Regions from separate parts of the Burkholderia sp. JP2-270 genome, predicted to be linked through region 1. Evidence: predicted binding sites of a transcription regulator. Region 1 holds the regulator's gene; each other region holds the start of a gene.
What was found. Region 1 encodes HrcA, which represses chaperone genes, less so after heat shock. Its sites were predicted from a motif close to TTAGCACTCNNNNNNNNNGAGTGCTAA; they were not measured.
Positions count from the first base shown of each region.

Region 1 (5,013 bases):
CGTGGATGTCGACGAGCATCTCGCCGAGTTCGCGCAGTTGCGCGAGCGTCGCGCTGGTGCCGTTGATGAACGCGCGCGAACGGCCGTTCGCGTCGATCACGCGGCGCAGCATTACGGTGTCCTCGGCGTCGAACGCGTGTTCGTCGAGCCAGCGCGCGACGCGGTCGTGCGGCGTGAATTCGGCCGTGATGTCGGCGCGGCCGCAGCCGGTGCGCACGACGCTCGCGTCGGCACGTTCGCCGAGCGCGAGGGCGAGGGCATCGATCAGGATCGATTTCCCGGCGCCGGTTTCGCCGGAAAAGACGGAAAAGCCGCTGTCGAATTCGAGATCGAGCGCGGCCACGATGACGAAGTCGCGGATCGAGAGGTGGCGGAGCATGGTGTCGGGCGGTGGGGCGTCAGGACGCCGTGTCGTCGTCTTCGTTCGACGCGTGTTCGTTCCAGTGCAGCTTCTTGCGCAGCGTCGCGTAATAGCTGTAGCCGATCGGGTGCAGGAACGGCACCGTGTGCTTCGAGCGGCGCACCTCGATCGTGTCGTTCAGTTCGAGCGAGGTGAACGACTGCATGTCGAAGTTCACGTTGACGTCGCGACCGCCGACGATCTGGATCGCGATCTTGGAATCGTCGGGCAGCACGATCGGCCGGTTCGACAGCGCGTGCGGCGCGATCGGCACGAGCACGATGCCCTGAAGCTGCGGATGGAGGATCGGGCCGGCCGACGACAGCGCATACGCGGTCGAGCCCGTCGGCGTGGCGACGATCAGGCCGTCCGAACGCTGGTTGTACATGTACCGGCCGTCGACCGACGCGCGCAGCTCGACCATCCCGGAGAAACCGCTGCGGTTCACGACGACGTCGTTGAACGCGAGCGCGTGATAGATCGGTTCGCCGTCGCGCATGATCCTGGCCTCGAGCAGCGAGCGCTCCTCGCGCTCGAACTTGCCGGCCAGCATCACGGGGACGAGCGCGTGCATGTCGGCCGCCGCGATGTCCGTGATGAAGCCGAGCCGCCCGTGGTTGATCCCGATCAGCGGCGTCCGGTACGGCGCGAGTTGGCGGCCGATGCCGAGCATCGTGCCGTCGCCGCCCAGCACGACCGCCACGTCCGCACGCGCCCCGATTTCGGCCGGGGTGAGCGCCGGATAGCCGGTGATGCCGAACTCGCGCGCGGTATCGCCTTCGAAAACGACCTCGAAGCCCAGCTTTGCTAGGCTGGCAGCCAGTGTGGCGAGCGGCTCGGCGATGCCGGGCGTGTTGCTCCGGCCGACGAGCGCGACAGTATTGAACTGATTACCGGTTTTCATGCCGGCATTACACCATAGCTCGTTGACGAAAAGAACCGGCTGCGCGCGGACGGGGCCGGATCGTGCCGGCCCGCGCAACGGTGGCCGACGCCACTCGCCGCGGTCGCGCGGTTGCGCTAAAATTTTCCACCATGCTAGATCCTCGCGCACGAACCCTCCTGAAAACCCTGATCGAACGGTATATCGCCGACGGTCAGCCAGTCGGATCGCGCACGTTGTCCCGTTACTCCGGGCTCGAGCTGAGCCCGGCGACGATCCGCAACGTGATGTCCGACCTGGAGGAGCTCGGCCTCGTGTCGAGCCCGCACACGTCGGCCGGCCGCGTGCCGACGCCGCGCGGCTACAGGCTGTTCGTCGACACGATGCTGACGGTCGAGGTGCCGATCGACGCCGAGGCCGTCGCGCGGCAGGTGCAGAACACGCTGCAGGCCGGCGAGCCGCAGCAGCGCGTCGTGGCGGCCGCCGCGAGCGTGCTGTCGAACCTGTCGCAGTTCGCGGGCGTCGTGCTGACGCCGCGCCGCAGCCACGTGTTCAAGCAGATCGAGTTCATGCGCCTGTCGGACAAGCGCATCCTGCTGATCATCGTGACGCCCGAGGGCGACGTGCAGAACCGGATGCTCGCGACGCCGCGCGACTACTCGCCGTCGCAACTGACCGAGGCGTCCAACTACATCAACGCGCATTTCGCCGGGCTGTCGTTCGACGAGGTGCGCCGTCGCCTGCGCGACGAGATCGACCAGTTGCGCGGCGACATGACCACGCTGATGCATGCGGCCGTGACGGCCAGCACCGAGGTGCCCGACACCGAGGACACCGTGCTGATTTCCGGCGAACGCAACCTGCTCGAGGTGGCGGATCTGTCGTCCGACATGGCCCGGCTGCGCAAGCTGTTCGACGTATTCGACCAAAAGACGGGCCTCCTGCAACTGCTCGACGTGTCGAGCCACGCCCAGGGCGTGCAGATCTTCATCGGCGGCGAATCGACACTCGTGCCGATCGAGGAAATGAGCGTCGTTACCGCCCCTTACGAGGTGAACGGGCAGATCGTCGGCACGCTCGGCGTGATCGGCCCGACCCGCATGGCGTACAACCGCGTGATCCCGATCGTCGACATCACCGCGCGGCTGCTGTCGCTCACGCTGAGCCAGCAGTAGCCTGCGAGCGCCAGCCCGATCCCGCCCCGTCATCGTGCCGCGGCGCCGCGTGCGCCGACAGTCGGCCGAACGGCCAGCCGACCGGCGCGAGGCGGCCCGCTATAATTGAGAGCCGTCCGGTCCCGTGCCCCGAGCACGTTCTTGCCCATGCGTTTCGATCTTGAGCCGCCTTCGAGTATCGCGGCCGCCCATCGTATCGGTGTGCTGCTGATCAATCTCGGCACGCCCGATGCGCCCACGCCGCGTGCCGTGCGGCGCTATCTGGCCGAATTCCTGTCGGATCCGCGGGTCGTCGAGATTCCGCAGGCCGTCTGGCAGGTGCTGCTGCGCACGCTGATCCTGCCGCTGCGCGGCCGCGCGTCCGCGAAGAAATACGCGGCCGTCTGGATGCCCGAGGGCTCGCCGCTGCGCGTGCATACCGTGCGCCAGACCGACGGCGTGCGGCACCTGCTCGCGTCGAACGGTTATCACGTGCAGGTCGACTACGCGATGCGCTACGGCAGTCCGAACATCTCGCACGCGCTCGCGCAGTTCAAGCGCGCCGGCGTCGAGCGCGTGCTGCTGATGCCGATGTATCCGCAATACTCGGCGTCGACCACGGCCACCGCATTCGACGCCGCATTCGACGCGCTCTCGCGCATGCGCAACCAGCCGGAGGTGCGCACGATACGGCACTACGCCGACCATCCGGCCTATATCCACGCGCTGGCCGAGCAGGTGCGCCAGTATTGGGCGCAGCACGGCCGGCCGGATTTCGCGGCCGGCGACAAGCTCGTGCTGAGCTTTCACGGCGTGCCGAAGCGCACGCTCGACCTCGGCGACCCCTATCACGACCAGTGCCAGCAGACGGGCGCGCTGCTGATGGCCGCGCTCGGGTTGTCGACGACCGAGTGCCGCGTCACGTTCCAGTCGCGTTTCGGCAAGGCCGAATGGCTGCAGCCTTATACCGCGCCGACGCTGCGCGAGTTCGGCGAGGCCGGCGTACAGCGGGCCGACGTGTTCTGTCCCGGTTTCACGGCCGATTGCCTGGAGACGATCGAGGAGATCGGCATGGAGGTGCGCGACGAGTTCCTCGCCGGTGGCGGCAAGGCATTCCACCGGATTCCGTGCCTGAACGGCGCACCCGCGTGGATCGGCGCGCTCGGCGAGATCGTCGCCGAGAATCTGCAGGGCTGGCCGGTCAAGGCCGCGCAGCCCGAAACGGCGGGTGAGGTGCGATGAATTACAAGATTTCGACCGAACCGGGCGCGAAGCTGCGCATCGACAAATGGCTGTGGGCGGCCCGGTTCTTCAAGACGCGCTCGCTTGCGACCGATGCGGTCGACAAGGGGCACGTGAAGATCGGCGGGGCTGCAGTCAAGCCGGCGAAGGAAGTGCGCGTGGGCGACGAGGTCGAAATTGCGATCGACGGCATCGTCTGGCACATTGCCGTCCTCGGCGTGTGCGACGTGCGCGGGCCGGCGAGCGTCGCGCAGACGCTTTACGAGGAAACGGAAGCGGGGCGGGCCGCGCGGCTCGCCGAACTGGAGCGGCGCCGCACGTATCGCGAGCCGGCGGCCGAATTGCACGGCCGGCCGACGAAGCGCGACCGGCGCATCATCGACAGATTTTCTGGTGGGAGCTGAACATCTGGTCGAACGTCGCCCGCGCGCTCCCGTATTCGGTCGTGCGGTCGGTCACGGCTCCCGACAGGCAGATGGTGGTGGTGCCGGCAATGAGTACCAGCGCGACCACCGATATCGCAAAGGTCAGTTTCACGGTACTCCCCTCGAGAAGGGGTGAAAACGGCGCCAGGGGGTGGTTGTAAGGCGTCGGTCAGCTAAGGGTAAACACGCTTTTCCGACGCTTGAGTGGAGTGTAGTGCAGCGGGACTGTGCCAAGCTAGTACTTGCCAGGTAAGCGTTGTTACAGCCCGTTTCGCCTGCTTTGGCGGACTATGCGTGCGATGCACCGGTGCGACGCGCGGTTGTTTCGCGGCATTGGAGAATGCCGGCGAATAACCCTCTTGAAATCGCAGTTTTCACCCTTATTTGCACCAGCAATGTGCGGTGCCGCCGGGTATACGGTCCGGCGGTTGCCGATTTGGCTTCAACCTCTAATCGACTTTCAGCGACATGGAAAACACGCAAGAGAACCCGTCTACCCAATCGGCCGAAGATATCGGCAGCGAGAAGCAGGCGGCGCAAGGCGCTGCTCCCGCCGCCGAAGCAGCCGACGCGGCGCTCGCGGAGGCTCAAGCCAAGGTCGCCGAGCTGCAGGAGAGCTACCTGCGGGCGAAGGCCGAGACCGAGAACGTCCGCCGCCGCGCGCAGGACGACGTCTCGAAGGCGCACAAGTTCGCGATCGAGAGCTTCGCGGAGCACCTGCTGCCCGTGCTGGACAGCCTGGAAGCAGCCGTCAACGATACGTCCGGCGACATCGCGAAGGTGCGCGAAGGCGTCGAACTGACGCTGCGCCAGCTGACGAGCGCACTCGAGAAGGGCCGCGTCGTCGCGATCAACCCGGTCGGCGAGAAGTTCGATCCGCACCAGCACCAGGCGATCTCGATGGTGCCG
Region 1 is NZ_CP029824.1:60,890-65,902, reverse strand. It holds gene recN (DNA repair protein RecN) at 1-379, opposite strand, end outside; gene DM992_RS00280 (NAD kinase) at 399-1,304, opposite strand; gene hrcA (heat-inducible transcriptional repressor HrcA) at 1,436-2,458, shown strand; gene hemH (ferrochelatase) at 2,606-3,679, shown strand; gene DM992_RS00265 (RNA-binding S4 domain-containing protein) at 3,676-4,083, shown strand; gene DM992_RS42210 (hypothetical protein) at 4,055-4,216, opposite strand; gene grpE (nucleotide exchange factor GrpE) at 4,573-5,013, shown strand, end outside.

Region 2 (5,013 bases), on a different replicon from region 1:
CCGCGTCGGCGATCGCCTGCAGGTCGTCGAACCGCAGGCGGCCGGCCGCGCGGTGGTCGTGCACCGCGCCGTCCGCACCGATGATCCGCCATGGCGCCGGCTGCCCGCCGCGCGAATACGCGATGCCGACGTGCGACCCGAGTTCGTCGGGCCCCTTCGGCCGGCCATGACGTTCGAGATACGCCGGCGACGCGCAAATGCCCATTCGCTGTACGCCAAGCCGCCGCCCGACGAGCGTGCTCGTATCCGCAAGCTCGCCGATGCGCACCGCGATGTCGAACCCGTCGTTGATCAGATCGGCCAGGCGATCGCTGAACGACACGTCGATCTCGAGCCTCGGATGACGCTCGACGAGGCGCCGCATGACGGGTGCAACGCATTGCCGCCCGAACAGCACCGGCACGCTGATGCGCAGCCGCCCCGACGGCTCGCGCCGGCCCGCGTCGAGCGCAGCCTCCGTTTCGCCGAGATCGGCCAGCAGCCGCCGGCACTGCTCGTAATAGACGAGCCCTTCGTCGGTCAGGCTGAGCTGGCGCGTCGTGCGCTGCAGCAACCGCGCGCCGAGACGGCGTTCGAGCCGCGCGACGACCTTCGCGATGGCCGAACGCGTGACGCCGAGGCGCAGCGCCGCCGCCGCGAAGCTGCCCGACTCCACGACGTCGACAAATTCGGCGATGCCCCGCAGACGCTCGTCCATGCGATTCCGCTCCGGTTGTATGACAGGTTTGTGTCCACAACGGCGACAGTCAGTGGCCGAATTCTCGCCAATGCGTCCCCGTGCGCAACACTATGATAGTTCGACCTATCTCGAAAAAGGAGTCGACATGCACGCATGGCAAGTCAAACCGGGCGACGGCGCTGCCGGGCTCCGGCGCATCGACGCGACGCGCCGGCCCGTCGGGCCGACCGACGTCGTCGTGAAAATCCACTCGGCAGGACTGAACTACCGCGACCTGATGTTCGCGCGCGGCGACTATCTCGGCATCGGCAAGGACGCGCTGATTCCTGTCGCCGACGGCGCCGGCGAAGTCGTCGAAGCCGGCCGCGACGTCACGCGCTTCAAGCCGGGCGATCGCGTGATCAACACGTACTTCCCGCGCTGGATCGACGGGCCGCCCACGCCGCAGAAAGTCTCGGGTTCGCCCGGCGCGCAATTCGACGGCGTGCTGGCCGAGCACTTCGTGTCCGACGAAGCGGCGCTGGTCGCGATCCCCGCGCATCTCGACTACGACGAAGCGGCGACGCTGTCGTGCGCGGGCATCACCGCGTGGAATGCGCTGTTCGCCGACGGCGGCGCGGGGCCGGGCTCGACCGTCGTGCTGCTCGGCACGGGCGGCGTCTCGATCGTCGCGCTTCAGCTCGCACACGCGGCGGGGTTGCGCACGATCGTCACGTCGTCGAGCGACGCGAAGCTCGAACGCGCCCGCGCACTCGGTGCGGACGCAACGATCAACTATCGCGCGACGCCCGAGTGGCAGCACGAAGTGCTGCGGCTCACCGGCGGCGCGGGCGCGGATCTCGTCCTGGAAGTCGGCGGACACGACACGCTGCCGCGCTCGGTCGCCGCGACGAAGATGGGCGGCATCGTGTCGGTGATCGGCGGCGTCAGCGGCTTCGGCGGCCCAGAACTCGGGCTGCTGTCGCTGATCGGCGGCATACGGCAATTGCACGGGATCATGGTCGGCAGCCGCGCGATGCTCGACGACGTCGTGCGGTTCGTCGATGCGAAGCGGATCAAGCCGGTAGTCGATCGCGTGTTCGGCTTCGACGAGGCGCCGCAAGCGTATGCGCACCTGCAGTCGGGGCAGCATTTCGGCAAGGTCGTGATTCGCGTCGCTTCGTGATGGATGGATGAAGGCGGCGGGCCGCCGCCTTCTTTCCGGCAGGTTCCGTCAGAACCTGTGCCGGATCCCCGCATGCACCATCAACTGCTTCGAGTTCGGCGACCGATCGGCCGCGCCCGGGATATACGCGTGATCGAGCGACGAGCCGGTCGCGTCGCCTGCGATCCGCAAGCATGCGCGATCCGCGCGCAACGAGGATCTTGCGCTGTTCAGGACGGTATCGCTGCTGATCTGACGACCCCCTCCGCCCGTCTCCCGTCCATAGCGCATCCGCGCAAATGCTTTTCCGAATCCGTTATTGGATCGCGCCGTCGCGCGTTTTTATACTCGTCAGCACTCTCTGATGAAGAGTGCCAGCCAATTTCGACAGAACAGCACAGGACGAAAAGATGAGCCTACGCCCCTTGCACGACCGCGTCATCGTGAAGCGACTCGACCAGGAAACCACCACCGCGTCGGGCATCGTGATCCCCGACAGCGCCGCAGAGAAGCCCGACCAGGGCGAAGTGATCGCCGTCGGCCCCGGCCGCAAGGACACGGACGGCCAGCGCATCGTGCCCGACCTGCAGGTCGGCGAACGCGTGCTGTTCGGCAAGTACGCGGGCCAGGCCGTCAAGGTGGACGGCAATGAGTTCCTCGTGCTGCGCGAGGAAGACATCGTCGCGGTCGTCAATCAATAACGGAGCGCAATCATGGCAGCGAAGGAAATCATTTTCAGCGACGTCGCACGTGCGAAGCTGACCGAAGGCGTGAACATTCTCGCGAACGCGGTGAAGGTCACGCTCGGGCCGAAGGGCCGCAACGTGGTGCTCGAACGCAGCTTCGGCGCGCCGGTCGTCACGAAGGACGGCGTGTCGGTCGCGAAGGAAATCGAACTCGCGGACAAGTTGCAGAACATCGGCGCGCAGCTCGTGAAGGAAGTCGCGTCGCGCACCAGCGACGCGGCCGGCGACGGCACGACCACGGCCACCGTGCTCGCACAGGCGATCGTGCGCGAAGGCCAGAAATACGTCGCGGCCGGGCTCAACCCGCTCGACCTGAAGCGCGGTATCGACAAGGCCGTCGCAGCGGCCGTCGACGAGCTGAAGAAGATCAGCAGGCCCACCACCACGAGCAAGGAAATCGCGCAGGTCGCGACGATCTCCGCGAACGGCGAGGAATCGATCGGCCAGCGCATCGCCGAAGCGATCGACCGCGTCGGCAAGGAAGGCGTGATCACCGTCGAGGACGGCAAGTCGCTCGCCGACGAGCTCGACGTCGTCGAGGGGCTGCAGTTCGATCGCGGCTACCTGTCGCCGTACTTCATCAACAACCCCGACAAGCAGATCGCCGAGATCGAGAACCCGTACATTCTGCTGCACGACAAGAAGATCTCGAACATCCGCGACCTGCTGCCGGTGCTCGAACAGGTCGCGAAGTCGGGCCGGCCGCTGCTGATCATCGCGGAGGACGTCGAAGGTGAAGCCCTCGCGACGCTCGTCGTGAACAACATTCGCGGAATCCTGAAGACCGTTGCCGTCAAGGCGCCGGGCTTCGGCGACCGCCGCAAGGCGCTGCTCGAGGACATCGCGATCCTCACCGGCGGACAGGTCGTCGCCGAGGAAACGGGCCTGACGCTCGAGAAGGCGACGCTGGCCGAACTCGGCCAGGCGAAGCGCATCGAGGTCGGCAAGGAGAACACGACCGTGATCGACGGCGCGGGCGATGCGAAGAACATCGAAGCGCGCGTGAAGCAGATCCGCGTGCAGATCGAAGAAGCGACGTCGGACTACGACCGCGAAAAACTGCAGGAACGCGTCGCAAAGCTCGCGGGCGGCGTTGCGGTGATCAAGGTCGGCGGTGCGACCGAGATCGAGGTGAAGGAGAAGAAGGATCGCGTCGACGACGCGCTGCACGCGACGCGCGCGGCCGTCGAGGAAGGCATCGTGCCGGGCGGCGGTGTCGCGCTGATCCGCGTACGCCAGGCGATCCGCGAGCTGAAGGGCGTGAACGCCGACCAGGATGCGGGCATCAAGATCGTGCTGCGCGCGCTCGAGGAACCGCTGCGCCAGATCGTCGCGAACGCGGGCGAGGAAGCGAGCGTCGTCGTCGCGAAGGTTGCGGAAGGCTCGGGCAACTTCGGCTATAACGCGCAGACGGGCGAGTACGGCGATCTCGTCGAATCGGGCGTGCTCGATCCGACCAAGGTCACGCGCACCGCGCTGCAGAACGCGGCATCGGTCGCCGGGCTGCTGCTGACGACCGATGCAACCGTGTTCGAAGCGCCGAAGGATGCGGCGCCGGCCGCGGTGCCGGGCGGCCCGGGCGCGGGCGGGCCGGGGTTCGATTTCTGACGATAGACGCGGCGGCGTGCCGCCCGAACCGGGCGGCGATACGCTCGGGCATGCAGCGCGTGGCGGCCTCGGTCGCCACGCGTTTTTTCGTGCGCACCGCGGTTGCGGACGCGCCGCCGCCTCCGGCCGCACCGTCCTCTGAACTTCAGAACATCTGGCGCAGACCGATCGCCGCCCCGACGTTGTTGGTCCGGCCGATCTGGTCGACCTTGCCCGTGAGTCGGTTGGTGGCGCCCGGATAGTCGGCGGCGAATGCGCCGTTGCCGCGCGCGAAGTCCACCGTGCCGTAAACCTCGGTGTGCTTCGACAGCGCATATTCGGCCAGCACGGTCGCCGAGTAGTTGATCCCCGAGCCGAGCGTGCCGTCGAGCCGCGCCGCGTTGCGCGCATGGCCGTAGTAGCCGGCCACCGTGATCAGCAGCGGCGCGGTGGCCTGCCAGTTCGCGCCGACGTAGAACGTATCGTCGATGCGGTTCGGGCTGCCGCCGCTCAGCGCCGGCGCACCGGCCTGCTGCATGTTGAAGTCCGTCGTGCCCGTCTTGTCCTGGCCGTGCAGCCAGCCGGCCAGCAGCCGCACGGTCGGCGTGACCTGATACGCGCCGCTCACGTGCACGAAGCTCACCTTCGCGCCGTTGACCGAACTGCCGTTCACGGACGACACGGAAGTCTGCTGATAGCCCGCGTTGATCGACGCGGGCCCCTGTGCATAGGTCAGCTCCACGCCGTAAGTGCTGTCGAGCCCCATCGCGCCGGCATGGTTGCCGAAGCCGTAGATCGCGTCGACGCTCAGGCCGCTGTAGGAAAACTTGTACTTCACCGAGTTCGGCACCGTCAGG
Region 2 is NZ_CP029825.1:2,257,982-2,262,994, reverse strand. It holds gene DM992_RS28345 (LysR family transcriptional regulator) at 1-697, opposite strand, end outside; gene DM992_RS28340 (NAD(P)-dependent alcohol dehydrogenase) at 825-1,844, shown strand; partial or broken gene DM992_RS43565 (porin) at 1,893-2,012, opposite strand; gene DM992_RS28325 (co-chaperone GroES) at 2,234-2,524, shown strand; gene groL (chaperonin GroEL) at 2,537-4,177, shown strand; gene DM992_RS28315 (porin) at 4,323-5,013, opposite strand, start outside.
Region 2: DM992_RS28325 (co-chaperone GroES) is a predicted target of HrcA. The motif match lies at 2,175-2,201, and genes of this name have one in related genera.

Region 3 (5,013 bases), 140 kb from region 1:
CCCATGCCGCCCGGCATGCCGCCCGGCATCGGTGCATCTTCCTTCGGCAGTTCTGCAACGGCTGCGTCCGTCGTCAGCAGCAGGCCTGCAACCGAAGCTGCGTTCTGCAGTGCGGTGCGCGTGACCTTGGTCGGGTCGACGACGCCGGCTTCGACCATGTCGACGTACTCGCCCGTCGCTGCGTTGTAGCCGTAGTTGCCCTTGCCTGCAGCAACTGCCGCCACCACGACGCTGGCTTCTTCGCCGCCGTTCGTGACGATCTGGCGCAGCGGCTCTTCCATTGCGCGCAGCACGATCTTGATGCCGGCGTTCTGGTCGGCGTTCAGGCCGGTCAGGCCCGCGATCGCGGTGCGAGCGCGGATCAGCGCAACGCCGCCGCCTGCCACGATGCCTTCTTCCACAGCTGCGCGCGTTGCGTGCAGTGCGTCTTCGACACGTGCCTTCTTTTCCTTCATTTCGACTTCGGTCGCAGCGCCGACCTTGATCACTGCCACGCCGCCGGCCAGCTTGGCCACGCGCTCTTGCAGCTTTTCACGGTCGTAGTCCGACGTCGCTTCCTCGATCTGCGCGCGCACTTGCTTCACGCGTGCTTCGATGTTCACGGCTTCGCCTGCGCCGTCGATGATCGTCGTGTTTTCCTTGCCCACTTCGATACGCTTCGCCTGACCCAGTTCTGCCAGCGTTGCCTTCTCGAGCGTCAGGCCGGTTTCTTCCGCGACGACCTGACCGCCGGTCAGGATCGCGATGTCTTCCAGCATCGCCTTGCGACGATCGCCGAAGCCCGGTGCCTTGACCGCGACGGTCTTCAGGATGCCGCGGATGTTGTTGACGACCAGCGTTGCGAGCGCTTCGCCTTCGACGTCTTCAGCGATGATCAGCAGCGGACGGCCAGCCTTCGCGACTTGCTCGAGCACCGGCAGCAGATCGCGGATGTTCGACACCTTCTTGTCGTGCAGCAGCACGAACGGGTTGTCGAGGACGGCGACTTGCTTGTCCGGGTTGTTGATGAAGTACGGCGACAGGTAGCCGCGGTCGAACTGCATGCCTTCGACGACGTCGAGTTCGTCAGCCAGCGACTTGCCGTCTTCGACGGTGATCACGCCTTCCTTGCCGACCTTGTCCATCGCTTCAGCGATGCGATCGCCGATCGACGAATCGCTGTTCGCCGAGATCGAGCCGACCTGCGCGATTTCCTTGTTCGTCGTGCACGGCTTGCTGATCTTCTTCAGCTCTTCGACAGCCGCTGCGACTGCCTTGTCGATGCCGCGCTTCAGGTCCATCGGGTTCATGCCCGATGCGACGTACTTCATGCCTTCGCGGACGATCGATTGCGCGAGGACGGTTGCCGTCGTCGTGCCATCGCCTGCGTTGTCGCTGGTCTTGGAAGCAACTTCCTTGACCATTTGCGCGCCCATGTTCTGGAGCTTGTCCTTCAGCTCGATTTCCTTCGCGACCGACACACCGTCCTTGGTGACCGTCGGGCCGCCGAAGCTGCGCTCGAGCACGACGTTGCGGCCCTTCGGACCCAGCGTGACCTTGACTGCGTTGGCGAGAATGTTCACGCCTTCGACCATCTTCGAACGGGCGGAATCGCCGAATACGACGTCTTTAGCTGCCATCTTCTAACTCCTTGAATTCTTGGGAATATGTACCGTCGAAGGACGCTTAGTTAGCGTTGACCACGGCCATGATGTCTTCTTCGCGCATGACCAGCAGTTCCTGGCCGTCGACCTTCACGGTCTGGCCTGCGTACTTGCCGAACAGGACGCGATCGCCGACCTTCACGTCGAGCGCGATCGGGGCGCCCTTGTCGTCACGCTTGCCCGGGCCGACCGCGAGGATCTCGCCTTGATCCGGCTTTTCAGCAGCGGCTTCGGGGATGACGATGCCCGAGGCGGTCTTGGTTTCTTGATCCAGACGCTTGACGATCACGCGATCGTGCAAAGGACGAAGGTTCATATTCACTCCTCTCTTGACTGAGATTGAAGAACGCTTGGGGAATCTGCCCGGCGGAACGCCCGGCAGAGAATTGTTAGCACTCTCGTGCAGCGAGTGCTAATTATATGGACGGGTTTTGACAAATTCAAGAAGGGAAACCGAACGAATTTTTCGAACGGCGCGGCAGCGGGAAAAACACGCGAAAACAACCAAAAACCCTTTAGAAACAAAACCCTGACGAACACACCAAGCCTGGCCGGCGGGCCCGAGGGGCCCGCGAATCCCATCCAGCCCCGTTTGGACACCGGGTAAGCACGGAGTTCCTGAGGCCGGCGACATCGCATCAAAAAAACTGTGCCGGCGACGATCCGGCATGCTGCAACGCCGCCTTCGCGTACGCCGGACGCCCCTTGCGCGCCCTCCTCGCCGATGCATCGATGTCGATCCGATGTGTTCGTGCGCGTACGCGTGCCGGGACGCCGGTGTCCGGCCGTCGGCGAACGCGTTGCGCTCGTCGTCGACGGTGCGGCGATGGCGTACGCGCGCTGAGCGGCGCGGCCGGTGGTCACGCAGCGTCACGCCCCGTCACACGTCGTCACGTATCGGCGCAGCCCGCGCCCGACAGCGGCCGGAAGGTCCGGCCCTCCGTCTCGACCGCCGCGCCCAGCAGCCGCGCGAGCCCTTTGGCGCCTTCGCGCATCACGACGTCGTGATTCCATCTGAACAGCGGACGCGCGATCGGCTCCAGCCAGTTCATCCACTTCAGCTGCGTGCGGATGTGCCAGTCGTAGCGCACGACGGTGCACGCGCCGTCGCCGGCAAACGACCAGCATCCGTCGCCTTCGATCGCGCCGCTCGCGCGGCCTTCGAGCGCATGCCCGGGCTCGACGCGCCGCACGCGCATGTCGAAGGTCAGCCGGTACGGCAGCGCGCCCTTCCACGTATACCGGTGCAGCGCACCGACGCCGCGCGCGTCGCCCGGCTCGATCTCGACGGTGCGCACGGCGCCCTTCCACCAGTCGGGCCAGCGGTCGACCTGGTAGATCGCGTCCCAGACCGCCGCGAGCGGCGCGTCCACACGCCAGGTCGTCGAGAACCGGTATTCCGCCATGCAGCCTCCGGCATGCGCGTCAGGGGCATGAATCAGCGCACCGATCAGGGCGCGAAGAAGCGCTCGGGAAACGCGACGTCGATCTCGATATCGTCGAGCGTCACGGTTTCGAGCGGCACGTCGTCATCGTCCGCAAAGCTGACGATCTTCAGCGGAAAACCGTCCTCGGCGTCCAGCCACAGCCGGTAGCGATGCACGCCGCCGACCGCATGTGCGGGCGCGCCCGTGACCGACACGCGCAGCGCGGTCCGGCCGCCGACGGCCTCCTCGCCTTCGGTCACCGTCGCGCCGCCCTGCTGCAGCGCATGAACGTTTCGCAGCAGTTCGCCGACGTCCGACCGGTCGACCCGGTGGCCGCTGCGGTCGCGCACGAGCGGATTGGACGGCGACAGCGTCAACGCGGGCGGCGCGTGCGCGCCGAACGGGCGCAGCCGCACCTTGCCGTCGCCGGGATCGTATGCGAGCACCGCGCCGTGATGAGGCGACACGAAATCCATCCGGACAAAGCCCGGTTTCAGGTACGCGTAGCGGATTTCGGCGCGTTCGCCGCTCCGCGCCGACGAGCGGATCGTCGCGCGGTACGAGCGGACGTGTTCGAAATGTGCCTGCGCAACGGTCACGGGATCGGCTGTCATGCTCGCTCCTATCAGGCTCGCGGCCAGCAACGCGGCGATCACGGCGCCGCCTCGACGTCGAGCACGCCTTCCATCCCGCGCTCGCGATGGCTCCTGAAAAACAGCAGCCGATGCGTGCAATAGTAGGCGAACCGGCCCGGCTGCGCCGGTGTGAAGCGAAGCTTCTTCGGCGTCGTGGCCAGCTCGGTGTGGACCGCGATGCCGGCCTGCGGCGCATCGATTTCGAAACTGTGCGGCGCCACGCCGGGCTCGGCCGACACGGTCAGCTCGACCGGCACGTGCGCGCGCACGATCACGCGGTTCGGGCGGAAGAAATAGCTGCCGCCTACGATCGTCACCCGTTGCACGCCGTCGGCATCGACCGGCACGCGCACGGGCGCATCGCCGTCGGCCCGCGCGAGCGCGGCGCCCGCGACGAGTGCTGCCAGCATCGGCATCAGCACGAGCGCCTTCGCCATCTTCGTCGTCATCTTCATCGCCTGCTCCCTGCCGGCACCGCGCACGTCATCCCTTCCACGCGTCGGTCGAGCCGCCTAGCGCGCCGCACGCTTCGATCGCGAGCTCGCGCAGGCGCCGTTCGTCGCCGCGGCCGGACAGCGCATAGCCCATGCCGCGATCCGACCAGAAATACGTGTAGCGGCCGTCGGCCGACATCGCCCGCGGCGCGAGGTGCCGCGCGTCGTACGCGGTCATGTACAGCGTCACGCGCTTGCCGTCCGCCCGCTGGTACATGAGCTGCGCGGCCGGCCCCGCGTCGCCGGGCAGCAAGCGGCCGCCCAGCAGCGCGTAGCCGTATTCATCGAGCGACGGCGCGCGCACGGGCCGCCCGACACGCGCCGACAGCCACGCGGCAAGGTGCGCGGGATCGCCCGCACCGACCTCGACCGGGTGCTCGCGATCGGCTGCGTACACCGCATACGCGACATCCGCGCGCGCGGCGAACGCCGGTTCGCTGCCGAACGCGGCCCAGCCCGCGTGCAGCGCGACGCCGATCAGCAGCCCGGCCGCCAGCCCCGCGAACGCATACGCGATAGCGCGCCCGCGCGGCGCGCGGCGCTGCACGAACAGCGCGGGCGCGGCGCCCGGCAACGGAAACAGCGCCTGCAGCGCGTCGCGCTGGGCGCGGTAGTGCGCGAATCGTTCGGCCTCCTTCGGATCGGACTGCAGGCGCTCGAGCATCTCGCGCTGCTCGTGCCCGGACAGCTCGCCGTCCAGCAACGCGGACAGCAGTTGTGCCGACGCATCGTCGTCCCGCTCGTTCGAAGGCTTGTGCGGTTCGTCCATCATGTCTTCCCGATTATCCGTAACGCAGTTGTGCCGTGCGCCGAC
Region 3 is NZ_CP029824.1:3,648,564-3,653,576, forward strand. It holds gene groL (chaperonin GroEL) at 1-1,619, opposite strand, end outside; gene DM992_RS17315 (co-chaperone GroES) at 1,666-1,959, opposite strand; gene DM992_RS17320 (SRPBCC family protein) at 2,534-3,049, opposite strand; gene DM992_RS17325 (DUF1571 domain-containing protein) at 3,094-3,726, opposite strand; gene DM992_RS17330 (cupredoxin domain-containing protein) at 3,723-4,154, opposite strand; gene DM992_RS17335 (anti-sigma factor) at 4,189-4,971, opposite strand; gene DM992_RS17340 (sigma-70 family RNA polymerase sigma factor) at 4,968-5,013, opposite strand, start outside.
Region 3: DM992_RS17315 (co-chaperone GroES) is a predicted target of HrcA. The motif match lies at 2,033-2,059, and genes of this name have one in related genera.

Region 4 (5,013 bases), 1.1 Mb from region 1:
CGAGTTCTTCGAGATGCTGGTCGCGATCGGTTTCAAGGAGATCGAAGTCGGTTTTCCGTCGGCGTCGCAAACCGACTTCGATTTCGTCCGCAAGCTGATCGACGACAAGCGGATTCCCGACGACGTGACGATCGAGGTGCTCGTGCAGTCGCGCGAAGACCTGATCGCGCGCACGTTCGACGCGCTCGAAGGCGTGCCGCGCGCGATCGTGCACCTGTACAACGCGGTGTGCCCGTCGTTCCGCCGCATCGTGTTCGGAATGTCGAAGAACGACGTGAAGGCGCTCGCGGTCGACGGCACGCGCATCATCAAGGAACACGCCGCCGCGCGCCCCGACACGCACTGGACCTTCCAGTACTCGCCGGAAACCTTCAGCATGACCGAGCTGACGTTCGCGCGCGAGATCTGCGATGCGGTCGCGCAAACCTGGCGGCCGACCCGCGACCGCAAGATGATCGTCAACCTGCCGGCCACCGTCGAGGCCGCGAGCCCGAACGTGTTCGCCGACCAGATCGAATGGATGGACCGCAACCTCGCGTATCGCGACAGCATCGTACTGTCCGTGCATCCGCACAACGATCGCGGCACCGCGGTCGCGGCGGCCGAACTCGCGCTGCTCGCGGGCGCCGATCGCATCGAGGGCTGCCTGTTCGGCAACGGCGAGCGCACCGGCAACGTCGATCTCGTCACGCTCGCGCTGAACCTGTACACGCAGGGCATCGACCCGGGCCTCGATTTCTCCGACATCGATGCGGTGCGCCGCGTCGTCGAACGCTGCAACCAGATTTCCGTGCATCCGCGCCATCCGTACGCGGGCGACCTCGTGTTCACCGCGTTCTCGGGCTCGCACCAGGACGCGATCCGCAAGGGTTTCGCGCAGCAGCGCCCCGACGCGGTCTGGGAAGTGCCGTACCTGCCGATCGACCCGGCCGACCTCGGCCGCAGCTATGACGCGGTGATCCGCGTGAACAGCCAGTCCGGCAAGGGCGGCGCGACGTTCCTGCTCGAACGCGGGATGGGCTTCACGCCGACGCGCCGCGTGCAGATCGAATTCAGCCACGCGGTACAGACGCTCGCCGACGCGTCCGGCGAGGAAGTGACGGGCGACGCGATCTGCGCACTGTTCGCCCGCGAATTCTTCGAGACCGACGGCCCGGCCGCGCGCCATGGCAGCGGTGCGCGCTGGCAGAACCGCGAGATCGCGGCAGCGCCGGCAGCGGCCGACGCGACGCCCGAAGACGCCGTGCGACATTTGGCCGCGGCATTCGCGGCGGCCGCCGGCGCCGCGATCGACATCGCATCGTACGAACACGCGCGCACGACGGACGGCCGGATCGCGGTATCGGTCGGCTGCCGGGTCGGCGATGCGCCGCTGCGCCACGGCGTCGGCCTGCACGCCGATGCGGCGAGCGCCGCGCTCGATGCAATCGTCAGCGCAATCAACCGTTCGGCATGGTATTGCACGGACCGGCGCGCGGCAGCCTGACGCTCAGGGTTCGACAGTCAGCGAGCAGGGCGTGACCGCCCGTGCGCCGCGCGATCCGCGCCGCACGGGCCAGCAAAAAGCGGCCCATAAGGCCGCTTCGGTGGGGACATGAAAAAGGGCGCCACGCGCGCTCATGTCTCGGTCGCGCACCGCGTCGCCTGCCATGCGAGCAGGCACCAGCGGCCCTGCTCCTCGGTGTGGACGGACGTATAGGCAATCGGAAAGACCAGGCCGCCGTTGTTCGTTTCCATCTCGATCAATGCGCGCCCGGTGACGACGCAGGTATCGCCGCCGACGGGCAGCACGTCCTGCGACTGGATTTCGATCTGACGATAGCGGCGGCGGCCGGCGACGATGGCGTCGATGAACTGCTGCTTGGTTTCACGTTTGCCGTTGGTGTGCACGAAGAACACCTTGTCCGACAGCAGCGCGTCGAGCGCCTCGCCGTCCCCGTCCACCATCGCCCGGAACCGATCGCGCTCGAGCGCGCGGATCGCATCGACCACCTTCGCCATCGCCTGACTCCTCGGCAACGCGCACGCCGTGCGCGGGCATGCGGATCAGAAGTTGTACTGCACGTAGAACTGGTGGAAATTTATACCAGGATTCGGCTCTTTGATACCCGCGTTAGACACATGTTGAAAACGGTAACCGACCTGATACTGTTGCCGTTCTCCGAACTGTGCGCCGACGCCGACGACATCCACGAACTGGAACGACGTCGCGAGCGAAAGATTGTTGGAGATCGTCGGGGAAGTCAGGAACCGGATGCCGGCGCCGGCCTCGACGAACGGGCGCACCTGGCCCGCGCTCTTGACGAAGCGGAACATCGGCTGCGCGCCGATCTCGCCGATGTTGCCGTGGACGTTGCCGCCCGTGTGCCAGTAGCCGACGTGGCCCTCCATCACGAATGCGAAGTGCCAGCCGCCGATTTCCCACCAGTTCCAGCCCGGATCCCACACCACGCCGAGATCGGCCTTGTCGATCCCGTGACGATCCGAAAACCCGCCGCCCGCCTGGATACCCCATCGATCCGCGAACGCCGCACCCGATCCGCCCAGAAGTGACGCCGCCAGCATCGCATGCAGCGCAAGCCGGCTGCGGGGCCGGCGATTCTTCTTATTGTTCATCTGACACTCCAACTTTGTGGGTTGAATGGAGCCTGCCGCGACGGCCTGGCCCGAGCGAACTGAATGGTATGGTAAAGGACTTTCCGGATCGGCATCACGAAGCGAAATGGCTTCCTTCTAAAACGACAAAAATCGAAATCGTCTACTGATTCCCATCAGAAACAATGGTTTACGGAACTTCGATCCGCCGCCTTGGTCGCAGATTAGACTATCGACTCGACTATCCCGATAGAAAAATCGGGAACTCAGATGCCCACGCCCGCTCTAAGGAATTAGCACTCGGTTTGCGGGAGTGCTAAGATTGGCCCCGGAATCTCATCCGAGACCCGGGGTTTGTCCCTGATTCCAAAGGAGTTTTTAGTGAGCAACGCCCTGACCCTTCCGAATACCCTGAGCCCGACGCCGGCCAAGGCCGAATCGGCAGGCTCGCTGGCGCTCGCAGCTCAATCGATGTTGCCGGGCCAGCTTGGCAACATCGACGCGTATATCCAGGCCGTCAATCGCATTCCTCTGCTGACGGCCGAAGAGGAACGCCAGTACGCAACCGAATTCCGCGAAAACAACAACCTCGACTCGGCGCGCCGCCTCGTGCTGTCGCACCTGCGTCTCGTCGTGTCGATCGCGCGCAACTATCTCGGCTACGGCCTGCCGCACGGCGACCTGATCCAGGAAGGCAACATCGGCCTGATGAAGGCCGTGAAGCGCTTCGATCCGGCCCAGAACGTGCGCCTCGTGTCGTACGCGATCCACTGGATCAAGGCCGAGATCCACGAGTACATCCTGCGCAACTGGCGCATGGTGAAGGTCGCGACGACGAAGGCGCAGCGCAAGCTGTTCTTCAACCTGCGCAGCCACAAGAAGAGCATGCAGGCGATGACGCCCGAGGAAATCGACGGCCTCGCGCAGGAGCTCAACGTCAAGCGCGAAGACGTGACCGAGATGGAAACGCGCCTGTCGGGCGGCGACATTGCGCTCGAAGGGCAGGTGGAAGACGGCGAGGAGTCGTACGCGCCGATCGCCTACCTGGCCGACTCGCACAACGAGCCGACCGCCGTGCTTGCCGCGCGTCAGCGCGACACGCTGCAGACGGACGGCATCGCGCAGGCGCTCGACGCGCTCGACGCGCGCAGCCGCCGCATCATCGAGGCGCGCTGGCTGCACGTCGACGACGACGGCTCGGGCGGCTCGACGCTGCACGATCTCGCCGCCGAGTTCGGCGTGTCCGCGGAACGCATCCGCCAGATCGAAGCGAGCGCAATGAAAAAGATGCGCACCGCCCTCGCCGAATACGCATAAATCCGGCGATTCAGAGCGCTGCATCGAAAACCGCTGCCCGACCGGCAGCGGTTTTTTTTCGTCTGCTTTTTCTGCTTTTCCCGCTGCGTTTCATCCGCTTTACCGCCCGTTTCTGCGCCGATTAATTGACCTGATTCATCAGGTATTAGGCCGTTTTCGGGCCCCTTCCGCATAACCTTGATCTGCCTCAAGTTTCAGGCCGTAGTTAGCGACGGTCTGCCGCAGCGCAGCACTCGGCATCGGAAAGCAGTCCTTTTAAAATTGGCATGTCAGGCGCAAAAGGATTAAAACAGCTTCACGGCCGTCATAAATCCGACGTAAAGTCGCCCTCAATCCGACCTAAATCGATTCAGGATAATCGCCTTGATCTCGATCAATAAAGAGCCTGCGCCGCCTCCCCAGCGGCCGGCCGGCACGATCGGCTGGCGCACGCGCATCGCCGCGTGGGCTCGCGGACCGACCCTCGCCCGCGACATCACCCTGGTGCTGATCGTCAAGCTGATCCTCCTGATGTCGCTCAAATACGCATTCTTCAATCATCCGCAGGCCGAGCACATGTCGCTTCCGCCTGCCGCCGTCGCCGAGAAGCTGCTCTCGGTACCGGCGCCTGCACCCACCGAGGGAGACCACCATGATAAGTAGTGAAGTCGTCGATCTATCACGCCTGCAGTTCGGCATCACGGCGCTCTACCACTTCCTGTTCGTGCCGCTGACGCTCGGCCTGTCCTGGCTGCTCGTCATCATGGAAGCCGTCTACGTGATGACCGGCAAACAGGTCTACAAGGACATGACCCAGTTCTGGGGCAAGCTGTTCGGCATCAACTTCGCAATGGGCGTGACGACCGGCATCACGCTCGAATTCCAGTTCGGCACGAACTGGTCGTACTACTCGCACTATGTCGGCGACATCTTCGGCGTACCGCTCGCGGTCGAAGGCCTGATGGCGTTCTTCCTCGAATCGACGTTCGTCGGCCTGTTCTTCTTCGGCTGGAACCGCCTGTCGAAGGTCAAGCACCTGATGGTCACGTTCCTTGTCGCACTGGGCTCGAACCTGTCCGCGCTGTGGATCCTCGTCGCGAACGGCTGGATGAACAACCCGGT
Region 4 is NZ_CP029824.1:1,209,732-1,214,744, reverse strand. It holds gene leuA (2-isopropylmalate synthase) at 1-1,486, shown strand, start outside; gene DM992_RS05815 (nuclear transport factor 2 family protein) at 1,618-2,001, opposite strand; gene DM992_RS05810 (acyloxyacyl hydrolase) at 2,047-2,616, opposite strand; gene rpoH (RNA polymerase sigma factor RpoH) at 2,977-3,912, shown strand; gene cydP (cytochrome oxidase putative small subunit CydP) at 4,270-4,554, shown strand; gene DM992_RS05795 (cytochrome ubiquinol oxidase subunit I) at 4,544-5,013, shown strand, end outside.
Region 4: rpoH (RNA polymerase sigma factor RpoH) is a predicted target of HrcA. The motif match lies at 2,889-2,915, and genes of this name have one in related genera.